DNA from 3 places in the Cupriavidus sp. GW822-FHT02D05 genome. Region 2 is predicted to be linked to each of the others. Evidence: predicted binding sites of a transcription regulator. Region 2 holds the regulator's gene; each other region holds the start of a gene.

Region 1 (6,843 bases), on a different contig from region 2:
CGCCCGGCCAGCCTGGACCCGGCTGCGAGTACCCATGTGGCGGATGCGCGTGCGCGTTTCGAGGAACTTGCCTCGTCCAATATCCCCATCTATGGCGTGTCCACCGGCTTTGGCGAGCTGGTGCATAACTGGGTGGATATCGAGCATGCCGGCGCCCTGCAGGAGAACCTGTTGCGCAGCCACTGCGCCGGCGTGGGCCCGTTGTTCGGGCGCGAAGAGGTGCGCGCGATGATGGTTGCGCGCGCCAATGCGCTGGCGCGGGGCTATTCGGCGGTACGCCCGCTGGTGATCGAGCAATTGCTGCGTTATGTCGAGGCGGGCGTCACGCCCGCCGTGCCGCAGGTGGGCTCGCTCGGCGCCAGCGGCGACCTCGCGCCGCTGTCGCATATCGCCATCACGCTGATCGGCGAAGGCAAGGTGCTGCTGGCCGACGGCACCACCGCGCCCACCGCGCAGGTCTTGCGCGAGCATGGCATCGAGCCGATCAAGCTGTCCCACAAGGAAGGGCTGGCCCTGATCAACGGCACCTCGGCCATGACCGGCATGGCGTGCCTGCTGCTGGAAACCATGCGCGCCCAGGTGACGCAGGCCGAGATCATCGCGGCGCTGGCGCTGGAAGGGCTCAACGCCTCGGCCGACGCCTTCATGACCCACGGCCACGACATTGCCAAGCCGCATCCGGGCCAGGTGCAATCAGCGGCCAACCTGCGCGCGCTGCTGGCGGGTTCCACGCGCCTCTCAGGGCATGGCCAGCTGGCGGGGGAAATGAAGACCCGCGCCGGCGACGAGAAGAACACCGGCACCGGTGTGTTTATCCAAAAGGCCTACACGCTGCGCTGCATCCCGCAGGTGCTGGGCGCGGTGCGCGACACGCTGGGGCACTGCGCCACCGTGGTCGAGCGCGAGCTGAATTCGTCCAACGACAATCCGCTGTTCTTCGACGACGGCGAGCTGTTCCACGGCGGCAATTTCCACGGCCAGCAAGTCGCGTTCGCCATGGACTTCCTCGCCATCGCGGCCACGCAGCTTGGCGTGGTGTCGGAGCGCCGCCTCAACCGCCTGCTCAGCCCGCACCTGAATAACGGCTTGCCGGCTTTCCTGGCGGCCGCCAACGAGGGCCTGAGCTGCGGGTTTGCCGGCGCGCAGTATCCGGCCACCGCGCTGATCGCCGAGAACCGCACCATCTGCAGCCCGGCCAGCATCCAGAGCGTGCCGTCCAACGGCGACAACCAGGACGTGGTGAGCATGGGCCTGATCGGCGCGCGCAATGCGCGCCGCATCATCGACAACAACCAGTACATCCTCGCCGTGGAACTGCTCGCAGCCTGCCAGGCCGCCGAGCTGGCCGGCGCGGTGGAAAGCCTGTCGCCGGCGGGCCGCGCGGTCTTTGCCTTCGTGCGCGAACGCGTGCCGTTCCTGGCGATGGATCGCTACATGACCGACGACATCGAAGTCATTGCCGCGCAACTGCGCGCCGGCGCGCTGGTGGAGGTGGTGCGCACGGCTGGCGCGGCGGTCAACTGACACGCGCCTTGGCCGCGCAGCCTCATTTCCACATATCGCGCATGCGCCCGGCCAGGTCGAGCCTGGGCAGCGGCGCCTTGGCCGGCGCGTCCGCCACCGGCGGGGGCGGCGGCCAGGACCGGCTGTGGAACAGCGGCATCACGCGGTTAGGCAGAAAGCGCGTGCGCGAGGCGTAGACATGGCGGTCGCCATAGGCGGTCTGCTGGTGCACATAGAACCGCTGCGGCACCACGATGTCGAGGTGGTCGCGGGCGCGGGTCATGGCGACATATAGCAGCCGGCGCTCTTCCTCGATTTCCTCGGTGGTGCCGGTGGCCAGGTCCGAAGGCATGCAGCCGTCGACGGCATTGAGCACATAGACGGCCTTCCATTCCTGGCCCTTGGCCGAGTGGATGGTGGACAGGATCAGGTAATCCTCGTCGCGCAGCGGCACGCCGGATTCGTCGCTCGATGCGTCCGGCGGGTCGAGCGTGAGTTCCGTCAGGAAGCGCTCGCGCGACGCGTAGGTGGCGGCGATACGCCCCAGTTGCTGCAGGTCCGCAGCGCGCGCGGGCGCGTCGTCGTGCAGGCGCTCAAGGTGCGGCTGGTACCACGCCACCACCTGCTCGAAGGCGGAGGGCCACGGCGCAGCCGGGGCCATCAGGCTGCGCGCCAGCGCCAGCAGGTCGGGCCAGGCCTCGGCGGCGGCTGGCGGCGCCTCAAAGGACTCCAGGGCAAATAGCGGCTCGGTGGCGATTTCCACCGCATCGAGCACGCGAGCGGCAGTCTTGGGCCCCACGCCCGGCAATAGCTGCAGGCTGCGGAAGCCTGCCATGCGGTCGCGCGGATTTTCCAGCCAGCGCACCACCGCCAGCACATCCTTCACGTGCGTGGATTCCAGGAACTTCAAGCCGCCGAATTTCACGAACGGGATATTGCGCCGGACCAGCTCGATCTCCAGCTGCGCGCTGTGGTCGGCGGCGCGGAACAGCACCGCCTGCGACAGCAGCGCCAGCCCGGCCTCGCGCCGCGAGAGGATCTGCTCGACCACATAGCGGGCCTGGTCCGCCTCGTCGTTGACCACCACGATCTCCGGCTTCTCGGCCGAGCCGCGCTCCGACCACAGGTCCTTGGTATAGCGCTCGGCCGCCAGCCCGATCACCGCGTTGGCGGCGGCCAGGATGGGCTGGGTGGAGCGGTAGTTCTGCGACAGCGTGACCATGTCCGCGGCCGGCGTGAACTGCGCGGGAAAATCGAGGATATTGCGCACCGTGGCGCCACGGAAGGCGTAGATCGACTGGGCATCGTCGCCCACTACCGTCAGGCCGCGCCCGTCGGGCTTGAGCGCGAGCAGGATGGCAGCCTGCAGCGCATTGGTGTCCTGGTATTCGTCCACCAGCACGTGGTCGAAGCGCGCGCCCATGTCCTGCGCCAGCGCGGGCTCGGCCAGTGCCTGCGCCCAGTAGAGCAGCAGGTCGTCGTAGTCGAGCACCTGCTGCTTTTGCTTGGCTTGCACATAGCCGGCAAATAGTCCGCGCAGCGCATCCGTCCACATGGCATAGCGTGGGAACCATTGCTTGAGCACGTCTTCGAGCGGCGCCTGCGTGTTGACCACGCGCGAGTAGATCGACAGGCAGGTTTCCTTGCGCGGGAACCGCGAAGCCTGGGCCGACAGGCCCAGGTCGTGCCGCACCACGTTCATCAGGTCGGCGGCGTCGCCGCGATCGCAGATGGTGAAGCTGGGCGACAGGCCAAGCGTTTCCGCGTACTCGCGCAGCAGGCGCGCGCCGATGGCGTGGAAGGTGCCGGACCATGTGAGTGCCGCGCGCCCCGCCCCGCAGGCTTGCATGCCCAGCGCCTGGTCGACGATGCGCTCGACCCGCCGCCCCATCTCCGACGCCGCGCGGCGCGAGAACGTCAGCAGCAGGATGCGGCGCGGGTCTGCGCCGCCCAGCACCAGATGGGCAACGCGGTGCGCCAGCGTGTTGGTCTTGCCCGAGCCGGCACCGGCGATGATCAGCAGCGGCGCGGCGGGCTCGTGCGTCACGGCCGCGCGCTGTTCCGGGTTCAGGGTGGACAGGTAAGCCGGCGTCTCGGGGGCGGCGGCATCCACGGTATCGGGCTGCTTGACGGCGGGTGCGTCGCAAAGCACGGCGCTGGGATCGGGATCGAGTAACACGGAGCGGGGGCCTTAGGGGATGCCGGGCGCAAGTGCGCTGGCCGGCATGGGCGGGGAAAGCTGCTGGCAACTGTATATCCATACAGCCGTGCTGCGCAAGCCGGGCATTGCGCGACGGCGCCCGGCAATAAAAAAAGGTGCCATGGAAGGCACCTTTCTGGGCGGAGGCGGCGGGCCAGTCAGTGGGCCAGTCAGTGGCTCAGGCCGCCTTGGCGAGCGCGCCGTCGAGCAGCTTGTGCAGCGCGTCCCACTCGGGCTCGCCCACATAGCGCTTGAGGATATGGCCGTCCTTGTCGATCACGAAGGTGGTCGGGGTCAGCTGCACTTCGCCGAATGCCTTGGCGGCCGCGCCGTCGGAATCCATTGCCACCTTGAACGGCAGCTTGCGCGTTTGCGCATAATTCATCACGTACATGGGCGGGTCATAGCTCATTGCCACGGCGACGAACTCCAGGCCCTTGTCCTTGAACTTGTCATAGGTGCGGACCATGTCCGGCATTTCCTTGACGCAGGTGACGCAGCTGGTGGCCCAGAAGTTGACCAGGTAGACCTTGCCCTTGAGATCGGCGGTGCTGACTTTTTCGCCGGACAGCAGCGTGAACGTGGCGGGCGGCGCCGCATTGGCGGGGGCGATGGCGCGATAGCCGAACCAGCCCAGCACGGCAACCAGCAGCACGGCGGCGATCACAGGCCACAGCTTGCGCGAGGCGGTGCTTGCCGGGGTGGGTGCGGTGGGGGAAGCGGAGGTCGTCATGATGCTCGCCGACAGGTCAGACAAGCCACTATTCTACTGCCGCTGCCGAGGCGCTGCCGGCTGCATTCACCGAGCCGCCGCGGATGCGACGATTGGCCGCAGTCGGGTGCGCCATTGTGCGCCTCAATGCGCCTTGCTTGCCAAGGCCGAGCGGGCCTGGTCCAGCGCCTGCTCAAGGTAGGCGCCATAGAAATCGGGCTGCATGCCGCGCAGCGGCGTGGCCAGGGAGCGGCCGCGCGCGTCGAGGAAGAGCACCGTGGGTGCTACCGCCACATTGCGGCTGCGGGCCCATTCCCGCGCGGTGGTCATGCTGCCATCGGTGTTGCGCAGCGGCGTGTCGGCGGTCATGTCGAGCTCGCGCGCCTCGATTTCTCCCGCCGCGGCTTGCGGGCCGAGATAGTTGCGGCGCACCGTTTCGCAGTACACGCAGCCCGGCAGTGTCACCAGCACCACCAGGGGCTCGCCCCGGCTGGCCGCAGCGGAGGCCTGGGCGGCGAGATCGTTGACGGGGGGCAGGTGGGCCGTGGCGGCCAGGGCGCTCGTGCTTGCCGCGACCAGCATGGCGCCGAGCATCGCCGCGCCGGTACGGCGTGCGGTGCCAAAGACACCCCGGGGGGATGGCTGCATTGGCTGGATCGATGGCTGGGTTTGCATTGGCGGGCAATGTGGATGAGCGCTGGCACGCGGGTTCTACGATAATAGCGGCTTATTTCCGCATTCGCCGCCCTGATGCCCCACGCCTGGTTTCCACGGTTCTTCCGCTTGCCGCAGTCCCTGCTTGCCAAAGCCATCGTCCTGGGCGCGCTCGGCGCCGGGCTGATCGCCTGTTCACCCCGCTATGACTGGCGCACCATCCAGTCCAACGAAGGCGCCTACGCGGCGCTCTATCCCGGCAAGCCATCCGGCGCTGCGCGCGAGGTGGCGATTGCCGGGCGCAAGCTGCCCATGACGATGGACGCGGCCCGGGTCGACGAGACCTTGTTCGCCGTGGGCGTGGTGACCTTGCCCGCCGATGACGCCGAGTTGCGGCAGGCGGCGCTGGATTCCATGCAGAAGGGCTTGCTCGGCAACCTCGGGCCGCATCCCGCCGAAGCGGTCAAGACCCGCAAGGTAACGGTGATGTCGGCCGCATCGCCGGCCGTGGCGCTCGAGGGCGTGGAGGTGCAGGTAGCCGCGGTATCGCCGCAGGACCAGTCGCCACGCAGGCTGACGGCGCGGCTGGTAGCGTCGGGCGTGCACGTCTACCAGGCGGTCGTGCTGGAGGCGGGAGAGGCCGCGCGCGACCAGCGCCAGGCGGAACAGATAGACCAGTTCCTGACGGGCTTCCATCCGTTCTGACCTGGGCGCTCCAGGCTTCCAGGCTTCCAGGCAGATTCAAGACAGTTTATTTTCAAGGAGTAACGCAATGCGTTGGGATGTTTGGCTGGCCTATTTCGCGGCCTGTTGGGTGATTGCCGTGTCGCCGGGATCCGGCGCGGTGCTGTCGATGAGCCATGGCCTGTCCTATGGCCTGCGCAAGACCACCACCACGATCTTTGGCTTGCAGACCGGGCTGGTCATCATCCTGCTGGTGGCTGGCGGTGGCCTGGGCGCGCTGCTGGTGGCCTCCGAGCACGCCTTTGCCGTGGTCAAGACGATCGGTGCGCTCTACCTGATCTATATCGGCGTGCAGCAATGGCGCGCGCGGGTGGACGGCGGCCGGGACGATGCCGTGCCGGGTACGGAAGCGCCGCGCGTCGCCGCGCTGAGTCCGCGCCGGCGTTTTGCCACGGGCTTGCTAACCAATGTGACCAACCCCAAGGGCATCATCTTCATGGTGGCGGTGTTGCCGCAGTTCATCGATCCGGCCCATGCGCTCGGGCCCCAGCTTGCCATCCTGGCCGCGACCATGTGCGGCGTGGACCTGGTGGTGATGCACGGCTACGCGCTGCTGGCCTCGCGCATGCGCGGCCTGTTCCGCAATGCGCGCGCGGTGCGCTGGCAGAACCGGATCTTCGGCAGCGTGCTGGTGGCCGTGGGCGCGGCGTTGTTCTTCGTCAGGCGCCATCCGGCTTGAGGACTTGGGGCCGGCTCCGCGCCGTCCCGATCCGTCCATATGTCTATCTATCGCTGGCTTCCAACGAGTGCGTTTGCTTCAATAAGGTAAGACGAAGACGACCCAAGCGGAGGCAAGCGATGCGAAGCTCTTCCCCCCAGCAGGCTCCATTGCAAGCGCAGCCGGCCCACACCGTGCCGCCGGCCGAAGATCCGCTGCCGCCGGGCGTGCCGCCAGACCTTCCTCCGATCGAGGAGCCCCCGCCGCCGTCGGAACCTCCTGTGACCGTGCCGCCGCGCCGGGCGTGAATGGCTACGGTGTGCGCAAGGCGCGCCGGTACTGGATAGCCTCGCCCACATGGCTTGGCTGCAA
Region 2 (6,843 bases):
CGTGAGCCGCGGCCAGTCTTCGTCAAGCAGGCGGCCGGTACGCAGGCGGTGCTGGTCAAGCCGGCCGACCGAGCCCAGCATACGCATCGCCAGCTGCGTGCCCGCCATTTCCATCGAGAACACAGCCACCGGCAAGCCCTGCTCCACCGCCACGTGCTCGCCGATATTCAGCGAGAATGCGGTCTTACCCATGGAGGGGCGCCCCGCCACGATGATCAGGTCGCCGGCCTGCATGCCACTGGTCATGCGGTCCAGGTCGATAAAGCCGGTAGGCACGCCGGTGACGTCGGTGCTCGAGTCACGGTGGTACAACTCGTCGATGCGCTCGACCACCTGGGTCAGCAGCGGCTGGATTTCCTGGAACCCCTTTTGCCCGCGCGAGCCTTCCTCGGCGATGGCGAACACCTTGGATTCCGCCTCGTCGAGCAACTCCCGCACCTCGCGCCCTTTGGGGGCGAACGCCGCGGTAGCGATATCGTCGGCCACCGTCACCAGCTTGCGCAGCACCGAGCGCTCGCGCACGATCTCCGCATAGCGGCGGATATTGGCCGCACTAGGCGTGTTCTGCGCCAGGGAATTCAGATAGGCCAGGCCGCCCACCTCTTCCGCCTTGCCAGCGCCTTGCAGCGACTCGTAGACGGTGATGACGTCGGCCGGCTTGGTAGCGGCGATCAACCGGGAGATGCTCTGGAAGATCATCCGGTGATCGAAGCGATAGAAATCGGCTTCGTTCAGGAAGTCGGCGATACGGTCCCAGGCGGCATTGTCCAGCAGCAGGCCACCCAGCACCGATTGCTCGGCCTCGATGGAATGCGGCGGTACCTTGAGATTGTCTAGTTGGGGGTCTGCGACAGGCGCGTTCATAGGGGGGGATTATAACGGTCGACGCCAGCGAGCCGGCGGAGAATTCGCAGCCGGCTGTTGGGGGGGCATCCTGCCGTGTGACGGCGGGACAACCGGCCCCGCCCCGTAGCAGTCGGGCAATCAGGCAATCAGGCAAGCAAGGGGCGCGGCCAAACAAAAAGGCAGGAGCGCGATGCTCCTGCCTTTTTGTTTGGTCAAGCAAGCGGCGCTGGCATCCGGCTCCCACCAGCCCGAAGGACAAGTGGAAACCGGCAGCAAGGCCGATGCTTAGGCGTGTTCGCCCAGGACGGAAACCGTCACGTCGACCAGCACGTCGGTGTGCAGCGAGACGCTGACCGGGTGGTCGCCAACAACCTTCAGCGGACCATTGGGCAGGCGCACTTGCGCCTTCTCGACCTTGAAGCCTTGGCCAGCCAGGGCTTCAGCGATGTCGGCATTGGTCACCGAACCGAACAGGCGGCCGTCCACACCCGACTTCTGGGTGATCTGCACGGTCAGGCCATTCAGCTTTTCGCCTTCAGCTTGCGAAGCTGCCAGCTTTTCAGCGGCTGCCTTTTCCAGTTCGGCGCGCTTGACTTCGAACTCGCTGATAGCGGTCTGGGTAGCGCGGCGGGCCTTCTTGTTCGGGATCAGGAAGTTACGGGCGTAGCCGTCCTTCACGCGAACGATGTCACCCAGGTTGCCCAGGTTGATGACTTTTTCAAGCAGAATAATTTGCATCGTGTTTTCTCCTTAACGGACCTAGGGCCGATCAGTTCTTGTGCAGGTCGGTGTAGGGCATCAGCGCGAGGAAACGCGCGCGCTTGATGGCCGTGTCGAGCTGACGCTGATAGTGCGCCTTGGTGCCGGTCAGGCGGGCCGGCGTGATCTTGCCGTTGTCGCCGATGAAATCCTTCAGGGTGTCCAGATCCTTGTAGTCGATCTGTTCCACGCCAGCCACGGTGAAGCGGCAGAAGCGCTTGCGCTTGAACAGCGGGTTTTGCTGTTGGAAGCGCTTCTTGTTCTTGTTGTCACGTTTGACGAATGCCATGATTCAATCCTTTTCGAATGCTTTACATCCAGTGATGTGAAAGACGAGAGCCTTGCTGTTGCGGTGCCTGCGGGCCAGGAATCCTTCGCAGTCGAGCATCGCGCCGAGCGGAGTACGCTCAAGCCGCTGGCCGATCTGACCAATTCCCATGGCGGCGATGGCGAACTCCACCTGCCTGGGCGTTTGCGCCTCGACCGTCTCGCCCGCGTACTGCAAGATGCAGTTAACCACGGGGACCCCGGCCGGGGTGTAACGCAAGGCATCGCGTTCCGCGAGCGTTGCGCAGAGCCTTAACTGGTTCAACGCACTCTCCCGCACCGATGCCCGCACTTGCCGCCGCGGCGATCAACGCCGGCGGCAACCACAACAGTCCGCACTTAGGCGGCCTGGACTTCGCTGGTCTGTTGCGCGGCCTTGCGAGCTTCTTCGCGCTGCACTTCCTTCATCATCGGGGACGGTGCGGTTTCAGCCTTCTTGGTCTGAACGATGAGGTGGCGCAGCACTGCATCGTTGAACTTGAACGCGTGTTCGAGTTCAGCCAGGGTTTCCTTGCCGCATTCGATGTTCAGGCAAACGTAGTGAGCCTTGGCCAGCTTCTGGATCATGTAGGCCATCTGACGGCGACCCCAGTCTTCCACGCGGTGGATCTGGCCTTCCTGGGACGTGACCAGCGTCTTGTAACGCTCGATCATGGCCGGGACTTGTTCGCTCTGGTCCGGATGGACGATAAATACGATTTCGTAATGACGCATTGACGCTCCTTTTGGATAAGCTGCCCGAGCGCCATGTCCGGTGCAGCAAGGTTGAATAGCCTTAAAGTATAGCGTGCTTTTACCATCCGGAGCAAGCCGCCTCAGTTTTCGGTGAATAGCGCCTGCAGCGCCGCCGGATCCTTTGCCAGTCCTGGCTCCGCAGCCAGAGCCAGCGCCAGGAGCACACGCGTCTTATAAGGATTGAGGTCGCCGGCCGAAACAAAAACGCCCGAAGCCGGCCGGGGAGGCGCTGGAATCGCCACATGCCCCGCCCCTGTGCGCGAACTGCGCACCACTGCCACGCCGGCGCCGGCAGCATCGGTTAGCGCCTCCACCAGCGACTGGTGAACCGACCCGTTGCCAGCGGCCGCCACGACCAGGCCCGACACGCCCGCCTGCGCCAAGGCATCCACCACGATCCGCCCCGGCTCCGCATAGCTAGCCACGATCTCGACCTGCGGCCATGCGCAAGGGACCGGCCAGGCCTTGGCCGGCAAGCGACTGGGGGTACGCACAAAGCGCACGAGGTTGTCCTGAACAAAACCAATCGGCCCGGATACCGGCGACACAAACGCATTCACCGCCGATGTGTGCGCCTTCATCACGTCGCGCCCCGCGTGAATCTCCTGATTGATCACCAGCAGCACGCCCTTTGCCGTCGCGCCAGCATCCGCCGCTACGCGCACCGCATCCAGCAGGTTCAACGGGCCATCCGCCGACAACGAGGTCGACGGTCGCATCGCAGCCGTCAGCACAACTGGCACCCCACCCACGCAGGCCAGGTGCAGCAGCATGGCCGTCTCCTCCAGGGTATCGGTGCCGTGCGTAATGACGATGCCCGACACATCGGGCTGCGCAGACCAGAACGCCACGCGCTCCACCAGCCTGGACCAGAGCGCGAACGACATGTCCTTGCTATCTACCTGCGCAACCTGCTCGGCTTCGATCCGCGCCACCGTGCCCAGCGCCGGCACCGCATCGAGCAGCGCCGTCACCGGCACCGTCGCCGCCTGGTACTTCGCGCTGCTGGCTGGGTTGGAAGAAGAACCGGCAATGGTGCCGCCGGTAGCGAGCACGACGACACGAGGCAGGAGAGACATGGCGGAAATGAGCTCGGGAGCCCCAGAAAAGTTGAACAGTGCGCAACGCAAGACGCTTCAGGTGCCGCGGATTGTAACCCTCCGCCCACTCGCCACGGCACGCGCCAAGACCCGCGGGACGCACCTGTCAATGCGCAAACTCCCAAAAATTCCGCTTGCACTTCACTCGATACTGTATAAAATCACAGCATACTGTTTAAACATACAGTGCTTTCAAACACCGGCGACCATGGCGACCCTGACACCGCGACAGCAGCAGATTTTCGACTTGATCCGCAGCAGCCTCCAGCACACGGGCTTTCCGCCCACGCGCGCAGAGATCGCCGCCAAGTTCGGCTTCTCCTCACCCAATGCAGCCGAGGAACATTTACGTGCCCTGGCCCGCAAAGGCGTGATCGAGCTCACCCCCGGCGCCTCCCGCGGCATTCGCCTCAAGGTCTCCCGTAGCGACTCCGAGCTACCCGACCAGTTCTCCCTGCCTATGGCTGGCGTCATGCAGCTAACCCTGCCATTGGTCGGGCGCGTCGCAGCCGGCAGCCCGATCCTTGCCGCCGAACACATCGACCGCCAATACCAGGTCGACGCATCGGTGTTCGACGTGCAGCCCGACTACCTCCTCCGGGTGCGTGGTCTCAGCATGCGCGACGCCGGCATCCTCGATGGCGACCTGCTCGCCGTCAAGCGCGCCAGCGAAGCCGCCAACGGCAAGATCGTCGTCGCCCGCCTGGGCGACGACGTCACCGTCAAACGCCTCAACCGCCGCGGCGACACCATCGAGCTGATCGCCGAGAACCCCGACTTCCCCAGCATCATCGTGCAAGCCGGCCGCGAAGAGTTCTCACTAGAAGGCATCGCTGTCGGCCTCATCCGCCCCGGCGCCTTCTGACGAGTGCGGCTGAGGCGGGCGATCCCCGTACAAGCCGACACCCGATTGTGCCAACGCACCCGCGTAGCGGGTACCGCTAACTGTTGTTGCAAGTCACCAGGTGTAGCCATGCTGCCAGCCAACCGCCTCTCCGCCCGTCGCCCCGTCAAGCCCGTGCCCTTTCGCCAATCAAAAGGCGTGCGCATCTACCAGGGCGCGCAACGACGCACCATGGTTGGCAGCATGGCCGCTATCTGCCGAATGCTCGAGCTGGAGGAATCCTCCAAGCTGGCCGGTTAAACAGGTGGCACTAAAAAAATTTGTGCAGAGTACTAGCCATCCGGCTTTTGGCATTGTATGATCTTGTTCTTCGTCGTTCGGCACCAAGCAGAACGACATCGACGGTGGCTGTAGCTCAGTTGGTAGAGTCCAGGATTGTGATTCCTGTCGTCGTGGGTTCGAGTCCCATCAGCCACCCCAGAATTCTTATTAGTATCAACGGCTTACGCTTTACCTAGTCGTTTCACGATACGAACTTTCCCACGGAAAGCGAAATTTTCCCACGGCGCCCTTGGCGCCGTTTTCGTTTTCTGCACTCGCGCGCGCCAAGATCCCTTCTTCCCCCTCTTGCTGTGGCCCACAGCGGTGGATTATTGCTGCCCACGCGCGAGAGTGGCCTCTACCCCTCCAGCTGGGCTTTGGTGCCGGACTGCCAGCCTTGGGGTCCTCGACGAGGGCCCGCGAGTTCGGGGGGCGCGCCCGACGGCTCAATTAATCGGCAAGAGGAAAGCCGAAGATATCCCGCTCCAGGTCTTGCTCGAATGCCACCGTCCATGCGGCCCCAGCTCCGCCAGGATAGCGCCGAGCCTCGCCGCCGGCTACACGGGCGACGATGACCTCCCGCAAGATACGATTCGGCCCGCCGCTCAACGGAGTGCCTTCCTCCGCAGCCACATCGAAGTCCTCTCGTACAAATCCATGCAGTGCGCAAGCCGACTCGAAACCCTCGCGCTCATCCACTGGCAGTTCGTGGAATAACTTTTGAACCATGGCTATCTCCCAAAGCCTCGCCCGGATCCGGGCATGAGCATTTCGGACATCCCGGGACCGCTCGGCCATGCCATCTGCAAGGCAATCACGCTCCAGGAAATCGAGTCCCGGCCCTGCGTATCCTTACGCTGCCCGCAGTAGCTTTCGGTCAGGCCAACCGCTCGGCCAAGCGCCAGCGTCTCATCGGCAGAAACGTCGAACATCCTTCGACCTCGGGGAATAGGTCCGTGGCGGAGCGACATGATGATCGTGGCGCCCGGCGCTAGCAGCTCCGCGATCGAGTTCATCGCAATGGGTCGTTCGGTGGCATCCAGATGCATCCATACGGCAGTCAGCAGTATCAGCTCAAAATGCTCTCGCCTGGATCGCATCGCCGACAGGTGTGGCAGTGAATCATCCACCCACTCGATCGGCAATGCCGCGTGAATGCGTTGCCCCTCTCGACGCAATTCGCCCGTGGGTTCCACGGCCACAACCCGATGTCCCAAGCGGGCGAGCGCGGCCGCATCGCGGCCTGACCCTGCTCCGATATCCAGAATATTGCTGAGCTCACGTGGAAATAGGTGCAGTACGTCTCGGTGGATATCGTCGAACTGGAGGCTCTCGTACTGCTGCACCAATGCGGCCGCGTTCTCGCCATATCCGGCAGTACTTGCTGCTGCTTTTCTCATTCATGTCCCCTTCTCACTCCCAATGGGGGCGCTTCTGTGCTCATGTTCGGCAAGAGAGGCAGCGTGCCCCCCCCCACCGACGGCGGATAGCAAGCAGGCGTGTAGTTTGGCATATTTCAATTACTCGTTGCTTGACCCCGACGAGACTTCCCGTAGACCGCCCTGCTATCCCGCCGGCGGTCTTTTTTTTGACGGATGCCCCAGGCGGCTCCGATTCACATCCTGAATTGCCAGCCCCCTAGAGGCGCGACGCCGGAATGGCGATGGTTCGCATCGCTTGCGACGCCTGTGGCACAGTATCGCGCTATGCGCCCTCCGTGCGACGGGGCGCTTTCCTTACGTCTACTTGGGAACCTTGGATATGGCCGGCACCAGCCTGCTTCTGCTGATCGACGACATCGCCTCCATCCTCGACGATGTAGCCACCATGAGTAAAGTGGCGGCCAAGAAAACAGCCGGCGTACTAGGCGACGACCTGGCCTTGAATGCGCAGCAGGTCAGCGGCGTGAAG
Region 3 (6,843 bases), on a different contig from region 2:
GGAAGCTCACTACCGCGGGCCGCTCCTCCAGCAGCATCGCGAACATGGCGTCGTCGGCGACAAAGCTGGTGTAGATCTCGCGCAGGCTGGCGGGCGGCGTGGCGCCGAATTCGGCGAAGCTCGGCGCCAGGTAGGCCAGCCATTGCGCCTCGCGCGCGGGGTTGGCGACGGCGGGCGCATGGCAGAACAGGTTGATGTTGAAGGGCTTTTCCGTCAGCGCACGGGTTTCGCGGATGGTCTTGCGGGCGCCCTCGGCGTCCATGGCGCCGACGCCGAGCGAGCCCAGGCCGCCGGCATTCGACACTGCCGCGGCAAGCGCCGGTGTGCTGACGCCTGCCATTGGTGCCTGGATGATCGGGGTGGCAAGGCCGAGCCGGGAGAGCAGCGTGCGTGGTTGCGTGGCGTGGATGGGGTCGGTCATGACGGGCTCCTCGTTTCTTCGGTAATGGGTGGATCTTGTGGGGGTGGATTCTGTGGGGTGGGTTCCGTGCCGCGCGCCGGGCATGCGCTGGCCTTCACAGGAAGCAGAAGACGGCAGATGCCAGCAGCGCGGCAGCGGCGGCGGCAAGCGGCCCGCTGAAGCTATGGCTGTGCGCCATCAGCGCATCGGATACCAGCGGGCCGGCGATCTGGCCTACGCCATAGGCGGCGGTCATGATGGCAAGCAGGTTGAATGTCACGCGGTGGGCCGCGCGTTTCGCGGCGGGCATGGCGATGGTCACGGTGCCAACGAAGGTGCCGCCCACCAGCAGCGCGCTAGCCAGGTAGGCCACGGCCGAGTGGCTGAGCGCGGGCAGGATCACGCCCACTGCCTGCACCAGCAGGTTGAGCGCGAGCGCACGCCGCGTGCCAAGGCGCTCGTGCAGCGCATGCCAGAGAAAACACGAAGGTGCCGCGCCAAGCCCGAACGCGGCCCAGATATGGATCGGGTCGATGTGGCCGAGCGCGTCGCGCACAAAGAGCGGCAGGTAAGTTGCCGTGACAATGTAGCCGAACCCCGCCAGCCCGTAGCTGGCCACCAGCGGCCACGGACCAGGGCCGTTGGCATTGGCCTCGTCCGTGGCACTGGCACTGGTAGCGGCATGCGGCTGGGGTGCCGGCACGCGGCCCGCAAGATAAGGCCATGCGAGCAAGCTCAGCACGGCGGCGCCACCGCCGATGGCCAGCCACAGCAAAGGACTGTGCCAACCGGCCAGGTTGCCGGCGGCAATGAGCTCGGCGGACAGCAGGATGCCGGCACCGACGCCCGAGAACAACAGCGGCGCGCCATGCGGATGCCCTACCACCTGGAACAGCCACACGGACGCGCAGATCAGCGCGATGGCGCTGAGCACGCCCGCCAGGAAGCGCACGCCGATAAAGAACCAGGGCGCGGCCGGCACGGCCAGCGCCAGCAGGCACAGGGCCGTGCCGAAGAGCGCGATGCGGCAAAAGCGCGGCGCAACGCGCTGCGGCATGCGGCTGACCGCGAGGGCGCCCACGAGATAGCCTGCATAGTTGGCGGATGCGGTCAGCGAGCCGGCACTGACGCTCAGCAGGCCGTCGCGCACCATCAGCGGATACATGCCGGTAAATGCAAAGCGCCCGAAGCCCATGCCCACCGCCAGCACCAGCGCGGCGGCCAGTGAGGGCATCCATGGCGCCATGGTCTTGCCGAAGGATTGCGGCGCGGCTGTGACGGTCCGGATCCTAGCCATGCTGCAGCTCCTGGAGAAACGCCGCGTATGCCGACGTGGCAAAACCCGAACGGCGCACCAGCAAGGTGTGCGCGACTCGCACGGGCACGGTTTGCAGGCTTGCGGCATCGGGGTGCAGCGCCAGCAGCGACCTCGGCAGGATGGCCACGGCCGAGCCCGCCGTCACGCAGGCGAGGATCGCGTGGTAAGACGCCAGTTCCAGCACGTTCAGCGCCAGCCGTGGGCCTTCGCCGCTGGCGAGCCAGTCCTCGGCACACAGGCGGTACGTGCAGCCGCGCGAGAACGTGGCCAGGCTGCGCAGCTTGATGTCCTGCGGCGTGCGCACTGGCGGATGGCTGTGCGGCAGCACCAGCAGCAGTTCTTCAGAGAACAGGAACGTGCCTTCCAGGCCGGGGCCGAGTACGTCCATGTCTAGCGTGTCCGGCGCGCCCTCGGAGGGATGGGCCACCACGGCGCAGTCGATGCGATGCGCCAGCAGTGCGTCGATCAAGGCTTGCGTGGTGCCGGTCTGGATCTCGATCCGCACGTCCGGCCATTTGCCGTGATAGCGCGCCAGCGGGCGGGGCAGCCGGCTGGCGGCCGAGCTTTCCATGCTGCCCACGCGCAGCGTGCCCGAGGGCGCATCGCTGCGCATGGATTGGCGGGCCTCTTCGGCCAGCGCCAGCAGCCGCTCGGTATAGCCCAGGAAGCGCTGTCCTTGCGGCGTCAGGGTCATGCGCTTGCTGTCGCGCAGGAACAGGGCGACGCCGAGCTCCTCTTCGAGCTGCTTGACGCGCGTGGTGACATTCGACTGCACGCGGTCCAGGGTCTTGGCCGCCCGCGTGATGCTTTCTTCAAGCGCAACGGCTCGGAAAATCTCAAGTTCGGCCAGGTCCACGGCAATCCTTTGATTGAAATAGGTTCTTAAAAAGAGAACAAATTTCAATTAACTATCATAGATAGGGAATGATAAGTCAAGAAAGCCATGATGGCAGCGGGGTGAGGCGAAGCGGGAAGCATATTCCGGCGAGCAATGCCCCGGCCCTCCGTGTACCCAAGGCGCGGGACTAATGCGGATCCTGGTATTGCGAGGGTTGGGGTTGCGCGGGTTGCTGCTGCGAATGCCGTTGCGCCGGTGCTGGCCGCGCCAGGAGCGCACGGATCGACGCAAGGTAGCGGTCGCCAACCTCCCGGCTGTCCCGGTTCGACTGGGCGCGCAGGGTGCGGCGGGCCGGTGGCGTGATGTTCAGGCTGCGGCAGATCGTTGACAGGTAGGGCTTGCGGTCTCCCGCCAGCCGCTGTGCCGCGGCTTGTACCGCCGCGTCGCCTACGCGTTCGCGCAACCAGGCCAGGACCTGCCTGTCGTATTCGTTCTGTACCCGGACCAAGTGTTCCATGATCGGCTCCCGTAGATACTGTTCATCCATACAGTTACTGTGAATATATACAGTAATCTGGTTTTTTCAAGGATGAATGCCGAGGACCAGATACGGGCCACCGTCCAGGGGGCTACAGGACCATGCAGGCGGCAGCGCTGGCGCCGGCGCGTTGCGCCAGGCAGGCGGGCCCGGCGGGCGGCATTTCCAGGTGGCAGCGCTGGCTCACAGGCAGGTTATCTTCCGGGGGCTTGCCGGCTGGGGGCGCGTCATGCCGCGGCGGGTGGTTGTCGCGCAGGGCCGGATGGTGCTTTTCCACCCAGCGCGCCGCTCTCCAGAGCGCGAAGATGCAGGCAACCGCATAACTGCAGTAGATGAGGATCAGCATAAGCACCTTGCTTCGCGCCCGCTTGGGGGCGAGTAGTTCAAGAAAGTGCGAGTATGCGCAAGATCACTCTCGATGCGGTATCACTCGATTGGGGGGAGCCCGGTGGTTGCGCGGGCCGTAAGGCCAGGCGGGTGGCCGATCTGGCGGAAATGCCGCAGTGGGAAGAGAGACAATTGTTTGCAGTTCAGGCCTGATCTTCGCCTGGCGTATCGGCGCGGTACTCAAGCAGGTCGCCCGGTTGGCATTTCAGCGCCTCGCAGATTTTCTCCAGCGTATCGAAACGGATGCCCTTGACCTTGCCGGATTTCAGCAAGGAGAGATTGGGCTCGGTGATGCCGATGTACTGGGCGAGCTCGCGCGATTTCATCTTGCGCTCAGCAAGCAGGACGTCAAGCCGGACGAGGATAGTCATAGGGTCAGGGTGCCTCAAACGCAAACGCAAACTCAAACTCAAACAAAGCTCTCATTCTCCAGCGCGACGCGCGCGGCCTCGACCATCGCCCAGGCGATGGCCAGCAGCAAGCCGCCCAGCAAGCCCAGCATCACGTCGCCGAAGGTGATGATCACCACCATGTAGGGGCCGTTGGCAACCGTGCTGGCCAGGGTCATGGCCAGCAGTGTCTTGGTGAGCGGAACCACCAAGCTGAACGCCGTCACCACCAGCGCCACGCGGCGCAGGCGCACGCCCGTCTCCAGGGTAAGGACCGCGCCGCCCGCCAGGGCCGCGAATAGCCTGTGCGCTTGCATCAGTCCACTGACCAGCAAAGCCGTGGCCACGCTCGTGATGGCCAACCCGAGCAGCCGGTACGGCATCGACACCAGCAACTGCCCGCCTGGCGCAGGCCCGGCCAGGAACGCGCGCAGGTTCCGGTCCAGCTCCGCATCGGGGAGCAAGAACCAGAAGGCGAACAGGGCCGCCGTCACCACGACGGCGCAGCACAGTGTCAGCCACTGCATGCGGCGCGCGATGACGCTAACGCGCGTTAGCGCGCCATCAGCGGGCAAGGGAAGGGAAAGGGGGGTCGGCATGCCGGTCTCCTGAAGGGATTGCGCATGGCAAAAAATTACTGTAAAACAGCAATGTGTTATCGTTTTACAGTAATTTATATTCGTCGGAGATTAAATTATATGCGTTTTATAGCCTTCCCTGGCCGCCTCTTTCCCATCGCGCCTGCTGCCATGTTGGTGCTTTTGTCGGTTGTGCCTGCGCATGCCGCAGCCGAGGAACTTGCCGCCAACTATTGGTACGTCGGCGGCGACCTCAATATTGCCCGCGACAAAGTCAGTACGAGCACGCCCGGCTGGGCGGGCGGATCGTCCAACAACGTTGGACTTGGCTTGCGGGGCGGCTATCAGTTTTCGCCCTATGTGTCGGTCGAAGGCTCGCTAGCCAGCCTTGGCCGTGTCGTGGCCAAAAATGGCAACGCCAACGACAAATTCGACGTGAACGCCTTGTCCGTCAACGTAGTGGGCCACCTGCCCCTGACCGAGCGTTTTTCGCTGCTGGGCATTGCCGGGGTCAACTATATGCATGGCCGGCGCTCGGGCGATCTCGAATCGAGCAACAAGTCGCAGGGGCTCATCAGCCTGGGGGTGGGCGCGTCCTATGCGGTCACGCAGAACTGGCGCTTGCGGATGCAGTACATGAATTACGGCAAGCTCAGTTGGAAGGGCAACGATGCTTCGGTCAAGAGCCAGGCCGTATCACTTGGCGTGGACTACCTGTTCCGCTGAGGCAGGCGCACGGGCCCGCGGCGCTACCAATACTTCAACACTTCAATACTTCAATACTTCAATACTTCAATGGCTATGACCATCAGGACAATCGCAGGCGTTGCATGGACCGCCGCAAGCTGCGCGCTGGCCGGCTGTGCGCCAACGCAGCTTTCCAGCCCGGCCGCATCGGCGGTCAGGATCACCCACAACGAGCCTGCCGCGGGATGCACCTATCTTGGCGACGTGACCGGCAGCCAGGGCGATTTTGTGCGGGGCGCCATCACGGCCAATGCGGATCTGGAAACCGGTGCACGCAACGACATCAAGAACAAGGCGGCGGCAATGGGCGGCAATCTGGTGTACCTGCTCACCCAGCGCGCAGGGCAGACCGGCGGCAAGGATCGCCTGGAGCAAACCAATGTGACCCTGTCGGGCAACGTGTATCGCTGCGCGTCCCCAGGCGCGCGCTAGCGCGCCGAACAGGGATCAGGCCAGCTTCTGCTTGAGGATGTCCTGCGCGGATACCGGCTGGCGGCCCCGCTTGCGCCGGTAGTTGCCGTCCGCGTCCATTTCCCAGGTGTCGCGGTTGTCCTTCAGGTAGACCTTCAGCCCCTCATCGATCACGCGATCCTTGAGGGCTTTGTCCAGCACGGGGAAGCACACCTCGATGCGCCGGAAGAAGTCGCGGTCCATCCAGTCGGCGCTCGATAGCCGCACGTCTTCGGCCTTGTCGTTGTAGAAGTAGAAGATCCGCGCATGCTCCAGGAACTGGCCAAGCACGGAGCGCACCCGGATATTCTCGGACAGGCCCGCAATGCCAGGGCGCAATGCGCAGGCCCCGCGCACGATCAGCTCGATCCGCGCGCCATCGCAGGATGCCTGGTACAGGGCCTGGATAAGCTTGGGCTCCAGCAAGGCGTTCATCTTGGCGATGATCAATCCCTTGCGGCCAGCCTTGGCGTGCTTGCCTTCGCGGCGGATGGCATCGAGCAGCGCCGCGTGCATGGTGAACGGCGATTGCCAGAAGTGCGCCAGCGTGCCGGGGTGGCCGAGTCCGGTCAGCTGGGAGAACACGTTGGCCACATCATCGACGAGCGCTTCCTTGCAGGTAAACAGGCCGAAGTCCGTGAAGCTCCTGGCCGTCTGCGAGTGATAGTTGCCGGTGCCGATATGGGCGTAGCGCCTGAGCTTTTTCCCTTCGCGGCGTACCACCAAGGCCATCTTGGCGTGGGCCTTGTAGCCAACCACGCCGTACACCACGTGCGCGCCCGCTTCTTCAAGCTGGGCTGCCCAGTTGATATTGGCCTGCTCATCGAAGCGGGCGAGCAACTCCACCACCACGCTGACTTCCTTGCCTCTGCGCGCGGCGCCGATCAGCGCCTCCAGCAGGGCCGAGTCGTTGCCGGCGCGGTACACCGTCTGCTTGATGGCCATCACATCCGGATCTTCCGCGGCCTGGCGGATGAAATCCACCACGGGCGAAAACGACTGGTACGGATGGTGCAGCAGGATATCGCCGTCGCGGATGGCGCGGAACATGTCGGGCTGGTCCTGCAGCGCCTTGGGCAGGCCGGGGCGGCATGGCGGGTACTTCAGGTCATCGCGGTCCACGCTGTCAGGAACCGGCAGCAAGCGCACCAGGTTGACCGGGCCATTCACCGAAAACACCTCGGCATCTTCCAGGCCG

What was found. The regulator LexA, encoded in region 2, represses DNA repair genes until DNA is damaged. The targets are predictions, from matches to a motif close to ACTGTATNNNNATACAGT.
Region 1: the regulator LexA is predicted to act here: its motif matches at 3,752-3,769, upstream of AC1RQK_RS18725 (ATP-dependent helicase).
Region 3: the regulator LexA is predicted to act here: its motif matches at 3,110-3,127, upstream of AC1RQK_RS20150 (CppA family protein).

Annotation. Positions count from the first base shown of each region.
Region 1 covers NZ_JBXAOE010000013.1:110,810-117,652, forward strand. Annotated here, with positions in the region: gene cmdF (tyrosine 2,3-aminomutase) at 1-1,524, shown strand, start outside; gene AC1RQK_RS18725 (ATP-dependent helicase) at 1,547-3,616, opposite strand; gene AC1RQK_RS18730 (TlpA disulfide reductase family protein) at 3,882-4,436, opposite strand; gene AC1RQK_RS18735 (thioredoxin fold domain-containing protein) at 4,560-5,063, opposite strand; gene AC1RQK_RS18740 (hypothetical protein) at 5,166-5,774, shown strand; gene AC1RQK_RS18745 (LysE family transporter) at 5,842-6,492, shown strand; gene AC1RQK_RS18750 (YifB family Mg chelatase-like AAA ATPase) at 6,784-6,843, opposite strand, start outside.
Region 2 covers NZ_JBXAOE010000038.1:905-7,747, reverse strand. Annotated here, with positions in the region: gene AC1RQK_RS34890 (replicative DNA helicase) at 1-864, opposite strand, end outside; gene rplI (50S ribosomal protein L9) at 1,132-1,584, opposite strand; gene rpsR (30S ribosomal protein S18) at 1,616-1,894, opposite strand; gene priB (primosomal replication protein N) at 1,898-2,197, opposite strand; gene rpsF (30S ribosomal protein S6) at 2,272-2,646, opposite strand; gene AC1RQK_RS34865 (asparaginase) at 2,748-3,746, opposite strand; gene lexA (transcriptional repressor LexA) at 3,976-4,632, shown strand; gene AC1RQK_RS34855 (hypothetical protein) at 4,741-4,911, shown strand; tRNA gene AC1RQK_RS34850 (tRNA-His) at 5,016-5,091, shown strand; gene AC1RQK_RS34845 (hypothetical protein) at 5,383-5,661, opposite strand; gene AC1RQK_RS34840 (class I SAM-dependent methyltransferase) at 5,664-6,332, opposite strand; gene AC1RQK_RS34835 (DUF808 domain-containing protein) at 6,694-6,843, shown strand, end outside.
Region 3 covers NZ_JBXAOE010000014.1:187,599-194,441, reverse strand. Annotated here, with positions in the region: gene AC1RQK_RS20165 (NAD(P)H-dependent flavin oxidoreductase) at 1-421, opposite strand, end outside; gene AC1RQK_RS20160 (YbfB/YjiJ family MFS transporter) at 516-1,697, opposite strand; gene AC1RQK_RS20155 (LysR substrate-binding domain-containing protein) at 1,690-2,574, opposite strand; gene AC1RQK_RS20150 (CppA family protein) at 2,744-3,073, opposite strand; gene AC1RQK_RS20145 (hypothetical protein) at 3,186-3,440, opposite strand; gene AC1RQK_RS20140 (helix-turn-helix domain-containing protein) at 3,625-3,852, opposite strand; gene AC1RQK_RS20135 (hypothetical protein) at 3,891-4,469, opposite strand; gene AC1RQK_RS20130 (porin family protein) at 4,494-5,174, shown strand; gene AC1RQK_RS20125 (DUF4156 domain-containing protein) at 5,250-5,627, shown strand; gene ppk1 (polyphosphate kinase 1) at 5,643-6,843, opposite strand, start outside.